DNA from 2 places in the Mesorhizobium sp. CO1-1-7 genome. Region 1 is predicted to be linked to the other one. Evidence: predicted binding sites of a transcription regulator. Region 1 holds the regulator's gene; the other holds the start of a gene.

Evidence for each region. Region 1 encodes HrcA, which represses chaperone genes, less so after heat shock. Its sites were predicted from a motif close to GTTAGCACTCNCNNNNNGNGAGTGCTAAC; they were not measured.
Region 2: a site for HrcA is predicted at 1,859-1,887, ahead of LB516_RS14855 (co-chaperone GroES). Genes of this name have one in related genera too.

The regions. Positions count from the first base shown of each region.
Region 1 is NZ_JAIUHA010000004.1:422,898-426,345, reverse strand. It holds gene LB516_RS11350 (PQQ-dependent sugar dehydrogenase) at 1-578, opposite strand, end outside; gene LB516_RS11345 (hypothetical protein) at 662-859, opposite strand; gene hrcA (heat-inducible transcriptional repressor HrcA) at 963-2,045, opposite strand; gene rph (ribonuclease PH) at 2,201-2,917, shown strand; gene LB516_RS11330 (VOC family protein) at 3,101-3,448, shown strand, end outside.
Region 2 is NZ_JAIUHA010000006.1:191,513-194,960, forward strand. It holds gene groL (chaperonin GroEL) at 1-1,328, opposite strand, end outside; gene LB516_RS14855 (co-chaperone GroES) at 1,388-1,702, opposite strand; gene LB516_RS14860 (usg protein) at 2,094-2,372, shown strand; gene LB516_RS14865 (ATP-binding protein) at 2,507-3,448, opposite strand, start outside.

The sequences.
Region 1 (3,448 bases):
GTCCAGTGGTGGGTCGAAGGAATGTCGGCGACGATGGTTTGCGGCTCGCCCGAGGCCTTCAGGTCGCCATTGCCGTAGGCAAAACGCACGATGCTGTCGCTGTTGGCGACGTAGACCCATTGCGGGTCCTTGCCCGGGGGATAGAAGGCAATGCCATAGGGCCGGTTGAGACCGCCGGCAAAGATGCTTTTCTCCGCGGCTTTCGCGCTGCCCTTCGCCAGGCGATAGACCCGAACCTGGTTGGCCTTGCTGTCGGCAACGAACAGGTCGCCGTTGGGTGCGATGCGCACGACGCGCGGATTGTCGATCCCCGAGGCGATCAACTCGGCCGAAAACCCCGGCGGCAAATGCGGCTTTGCGTCCGCCGGCATGTCGATCACGCCGGCGCTGTTGGAGGCGGATTTGGTGACATAGGGTTTCGGCAGGTCTTCCGGCTTGATCAGCCGGCGCACGCCGGGCCTGTCCGCCCGCCAGTCGCCGAAGGCGGCCGGGCCTTTGAGCACAGGCTGGTCAGCTTGCTGGGCGAGCGCCGCGGTCGTGACAAACAGTGCGGACAGCGCCAGTCCGGCCAATCGCATCACTTCCTCCAATCCGTCATGAAGGAAAGCAACGATCGGTTTGCCCGTGGGTTCCGTTCGCACGATGCGCAAAACTTCTCGGATCAGGTCCCGGCAGCGTAAAAATCGTCGTCCAGGCGTTTTTCCAATTCAACGAGATCGGCCGGCAATGGCAGGCCCATGGCGCGCATCTCGCGCAGTTTTTCGCGCAGCTGTTCCTGAATTTCGTGCTGGTCCTCCGGCTGGTTGACCATCTCCTCGAGCAGCAGACTGATCTGGGCCTTGAACGATTCCAGCGCCATTCTTTTTCTCCTTTGCAGCCTGTCTGGATTTACGGTCCCGCCAGGAAAGTCGTTCGCGGTCGAATTCCGGCATGGAAACCAAAGCAATAATTCCTCGGACTCCTTACCTCAGCATGCGGGAAATCAGCTGTGCCGTATAATCCACCATCGGCACGATGCGGGCATAGTTCAGCCTTGTCGGGCCGATGACGCCGAGCGCGCCGACGACGCGGGCGTCCTTGTCGCGATAGGGCGCCACCACCAGCGACGAGCCCGACAGCGAGAACAGCTTGTTTTCCGAGCCGATGAAGATGCGCACGCCCGATCCCTGCTCGGCGAGGTCGAGCAATTGGATCAGCCCGTCCTGCGTTTCCATGTCCTCGAACAGGTGGCGCAAGAGTTCGATGTCGGCCTGGGCGGTGACGTTTTCCAGCAGATTGGCGCGGCCGCGCACGATGAGCCGGGCCGGCAGGCCGCTTTCGGCGCCCGCCCACACCGCAAGCCCCTTCTCGACGAGGTCCTGCGACAGCGTGTCGAGGGCGGCTCTCGTCTCTTCCTTGATGCGGGCGATCTCGGTGCGCGCCTCGGCCAGCGTGCGGCCACGGATATGCGCATTGAGGAAATTCGAGGCCTCGTGCAGTTGCGAGACGGTGATGCCGGCGGGCAGCTCGACGACACGGTTTTCGACATCGCCATTCTGCGATACCAGCACGGCAAGCGCCTTGGTCGGCTCCAGCTGGATGAATTCGATATGCTTGAGCGCCACCTCGTTCTTGGCCGCCAGCACCAGGCCGGCGCCCCGCGACATGCCCGACAGCATCTGGCTGGCCTCGGTCAGCATATGCTCCAGCGTCGCGCCGGAGCCGGAGGCCCGCACCTGCGCCTCGATGGTGCGGCGCTCCTCGTCGGAGAGGTCGCCAAGCTCCATGAAGGCATCGACGAAGAAACGCAGGCCAGCCTGGGTTGGCAGGCGCCCGGCCGAGATGTGCGGCGCGTAGATCAGCCCGAGATGCTCGAGGTCGCTCATCACGTTGCGGATGGTGGCGGGCGACAGCGAGGACGGCAGGATGCGCGACAGGCTGCGCGAGCCCACGGGTTCGCCGTCCCGCAGATAGGAATCGACGATGCGCCGGAAGATGTCGCGCGAGCGCATGTCGAGCGACTGAAGAGCCAGCGACTGCGAGGCGGGATCGACTGCCTTGGTCATTCGGCTAAAAACCTCCGGTTCAAGGATATAGACTTCGGTGGGCCGCGCGCAACCCGGTGTCTGTGTCGGGTCACCGCCCCTTTTCCTTTGCGCCGTGCCCTGCATGCGTCTAAAAGCCGGCCACGATTCAAAAAAATGACAAGAAAGCAGGCCGAATGCGCCCCTCCAAACGCCAATTCGACGAAATGCGCGCCATATCCTTCGAGCGCGGCGTCTCCAAGCATGCCGAAGGCTCGTGCCTGGTGAAGTTCGGCGACACGCATGTCCTGTGCACCGCCAGCCTCGAGGAAAAGGTGCCTGGCTGGATGCGCAATTCCGGCAAGGGCTGGGTGACGGCCGAATATGGCATGCTGCCGCGCTCGACAGGCGAGCGCATGCGCCGCGAGGCCTCCGCCGGCAAGCAGGGCGGCCGCACGCTGGAGATTCAGCGGCTGATCGGCCGTTCGCTGCGCGCCGTGGTCGACCTGCAGGCGCTGGGCGAACAGCAGATCACCGTCGACTGCGACGTCATCCAGGCCGATGGCGGCACCCGCACCGCTTCGATCACCGGCGGCTGGGTGGCGCTGTATGACTGCCTGCGCTGGATGGAAGCGCGGCAGATGGCCAGTGTTTCGAAAGTGCTGAAGGATCATGTCGCGGCGATTTCCTGCGGCATCCATGACGGCCAGCCGGTCATCGATCTCGATTATATCGAGGATTCCTCGGCCGGCACCGACGCCAATTTCGTCATGACCGGCAAGGGCGGCATCGTCGAGATCCAGGGCACCGCCGAGGGCGAGCCCTTCTCCGAAGAGCAGTTCGCGGCCTTGATGGGCCTGGCCAAGAAGGGCATTTCCCGGTTGGTCAGCCTGCAGCAGATGGCGGTGGCTTAGTTTATTCATGCGGAGCCTGGGCGCCCCCCTCTGCCCTGCCGGGCATCTCCCCCGCAAGGGGGGAGATCGGATGTTGTCGAGAGCTTCGCCAATAATCAGCATAGAATACCACGAGCCGGCGCTCACGCCGCCAATCTCCCTCCTTGCGGGGGAGATGGCCGGCAGGCCAGAAGGGGGTGCCTCGTGACTCCCTCTGCCATTCTTGAATCCGCCCTCTATGTCACCGACCTCGCTGAAGCAGAGGTCTTCTACACCGATATCCTCGGCCTCACTCTCCTCGGCAAGGTTGACGGCCGCCACCTTTTCTTCCGCTGTGGCCCGGGCGTCCTGCTCGTCTTCAACGCCGAGGCGACCAGAATTCCGCCCGCGCCGGACGCAAGGCTGAAAGTGCCGCCGCACGGCACGGTCGGCGAAGGCCATCTGTGCTTTGCCGCGAGCGCCGCTGAAATCGAGCTTTGGAAAACCCATCTCTTGGCGAAGAAAATCGCCATCGAAAGCGAATTCGAATGGCCGCAAGGCGGCCGTTCGATC
Region 2 (3,448 bases), on a different contig from region 1:
ACGATCTCGACACCGGTCTTCTGGTCGGCATTGTCCGTCTGGACAGCATCGAGCGCCTTGGCGGCCCGAAGCAGCGCGACGCCGCCGCCGGGCAGCACGCCTTCCTCGACAGCCGCGCGGGTCGCGTGCAAGGCATCGTCGACGCGGTCCTTGCGCTCCTTGACCTCAACCTCGGTCGAGCCGCCGACGCGGATCACCGCGACACCGCCGGCAAGCTTGGCCAGCCGCTCCTGCAGCTTCTCGCGGTCATAGTCGGAGGTGGTCTCCTCGATCTGGGCCTTGATCTGCGCGACGCGGCCCTGGATTTCTTCCTTGCGCCCGACGCCGTCGACGATGGTGGTGTTTTCCTTTTCGATCACCACCTTCTTGGCGCGGCCCAGCATCTCCAGCGTCACATTCTCGAGCTTGATGCCGAGATCCTCGGAGATCGCGGTGCCGCCGGTGAGGATCGCGATGTCTTCCAGCATGGCCTTGCGGCGGTCGCCGAAGCCCGGCGCCTTGACGGCCGCGACCTTGAGGCCGCCGCGCAGCTTGTTGACGACCAGCGTCGCCAGCGCCTCGCCCTCGACATCCTCGGCGATGATCAGCAGCGGCTTGCCCGACTGGACCACCGCTTCCAGCACCGGAAGCAGCGCCTGCAGGTTGGCGAGCTTCTTTTCGTGGATCAGCACGTAGGGCTCGTCAAGTTCGACGCGCATCTTGTCCTGGTTGGTGACGAAATAGGGCGAGAGATAGCCACGGTCGAACTGCATGCCTTCGACGACTTCCAACTCGGTCTCGGCGGTCTTGGCTTCCTCCACCGTAATGACGCCTTCATTGCCGACCTTCTCCATCGCTTCGGCGAGGAAGCGGCCGATCTCGGCGTCGCCATTGGCGGAGATGGTGCCGACCTGCGCGATCTCGTCGTTGCGGGTCACCTTGCGGGCGTTGGCCTTCAGCTCGGAGACGACGGCGTCCACCGCCTTGTCGATGCCGCGCTTCAGGTCCATCGGGTTCATGCCCGAGGCAACGGCCTTGGCGCCCTCCTTGACGATGGCCTGGGCCAGCACGGTCGCGGTGGTGGTGCCGTCGCCGGCAAGGTCATTGGTCTTGGAGGCTACTTCGCGCACCATCTGCGCGCCCATGTTCTCGAACTTGTCCTCAAGCTCGATTTCCTTGGCGACAGTGACGCCATCCTTGGTAATGCGCGGCGCACCGAACGACTTTTCGATGACGACATTGCGCCCCTTGGGGCCGAGCGTCACCTTCACCGCATTGGCCAGGATATCGACGCCGCGCAGCATCTTCTCGCGCGCTTCGGTATGGAATTTTACCTCTTTGGCAGCCATTGGATCACTCCTCTATCTCTAGGCAGCATTCGTTGACTGGTGGATTTTCTAAGAAGCCGTCAGGCGGCCTTCTTCACTTGCGCGGTCTGTTCGATCACGCCCATCACGTCACTTTCCTTCATGATGAGCAGATCCTCGCCATTGAGCTTGATCTCGGTGCCGGACCATTTGCCGAAAAGGATGCGGTCACCCACCCTGACATCCAGCTCGGTCAGTTTGCCGCTGTCGTCGCGCGCGCCGGGACCGACGGCGATGACTTCGCCTTCCTGCGGTTTTTCCTTGGCGGTATCGGGAATGATGATGCCGCCGGAGGTCTTTTCCTCGGCCTCGATGCGGCGGACCAGGATACGGTCATGCAATGGACGGAACGCCATGTCGTTCTCCTCTTGGGACAAACAGGTTTTCAGCTTCCTCCACACCGGACCGGCAATTCGGGCCGATGCGGAATGCGGCGACCCTTTGTCAGGCATCGCGCGCGCATATCGAGCTAGTTTTCCCTTTTTTCGGTTTCAAGAGGCCGGCCAGAAAATTTTAGCACTCACGCCGTCGGAGTGCCAACTCACTGTTATAGCGGTCTTATTCGCTCTGCGTCGGGAGCCGCCCCTTGAATTTACGCCTAGATCCGGCAAAATTATCCGAGCCGGTACCATCGCCGGCGCCGGAACCGCTCACCCTCTGAAGGAGTTGTTTACCGACGGCGCACATTGATGGGCCGAGAGACTTTTTCGCCGTTGCGGCCACCGCTGCCGCCGAAAGGAGACACGAATGATCGCAAGCGTCAGCAAGGAGTTCCGCCTCCAGATGGAAGGCTATGGCCTGACCACCGCACAAATACATTACCGTCTGCCTGACCATCGGAGCCTGCTGCAGCTTTATGTCTGGCAGGACTACGACCTGGCGCCGGAGTTCCCCGAACTCAAGGGCTTTCTCTCCTATTGGGAGCGCGAATTGGACGGGCCGCTTCACTCCGTCCACATCGCCCACCACCGGCTCATCACCCCATCGGAATGGCGGGCGGTCGACGGTGTCATCACGGTCCAGTAAGGGCGGCGTCATCGCGCGGTGCTGACCTTACCAGAAGCCGACCAGCGACCTCACCATCAGGTCCGCCATCGAGAACCAGCGGATCAGCGTTTGTCGATGAGATCGCAATGCCGCCACGGCAGCGTTGGATGCCCTCACAAAGCCAGGCTTCCCTGTTCCGCCCCCTCCGCATTGGGATCGCCGGGCGCCGTTGCCCAGGCGAGTTCGACCAGCGTCACGGTGCGCTTCCCCGTGCCGTCGAGCTGGCAGACGATGAGGCCCTGCTCCTCGATATAGGTGAGCAGCCGCCGGGCGCGGCGCATGGAGTGCGAGCCGTAGGCGCGGGCAATCGCGCCATCGCTCGGGCACGGCCAGCCCTCCTTCGCCGCGCGCGCGATCATCATGAACACGCCTTGCATGTCCTCCGGCAGCAACGAAGCGCGCACCGAGACGTCGCGCCACACATCGTCCTCGCTGGCTTCGGCCCCCAGCCCGGCACGGGCGCGCGTCAACATGCGCCGGAAGGTGGGCAGGTCAGGCACGACCGAGGCGAGGCCCTCGATGCGGCAGCGCACGACAAACTCCTGGTAGAGCACCCCGATCACGCGGAAGCCCGCGTCAGGTTGTGCAAGAATGGCGCGCAGCACGCGGTCCACCCGCTCGCGCCGCTCCGCCAGATCCTCGGCGCTGACTTGCGGCTCCGCCGGTTCGGGGCGGATTTCCAGCGCAGCCGACTTCGCCGCCATCAACTGGTCGAGCAGGTCCGGCGACGCCACCCGGCGCGGCGCGCGCATCGTCTCGGGCGGCGGGGCGGCCAGGATGATGGCGCGGGCATCCTCGAGCGCCGCCTCCGGCAGCGGCATCAGCTTGGGCGTGCCGTTGCGCGGGCTGGTGTCGGTCGGGCCGATGCGCAGGCCGAGCGGCCGGCGCGACAGTGCCGGCCCCAGCGCCATGAACTGGCCGCGCTCCAGATCGCGGAACGCCTCCGCCTGCCGCCGCTCCATGCCTAGGAGATCGGCCGCGCGCGCCATGTCGATATCGAGGAAGGTGCGGCCCATCAGGAAATTGGAGGCTTCCGCCGCGACGTTCTTGGCGAG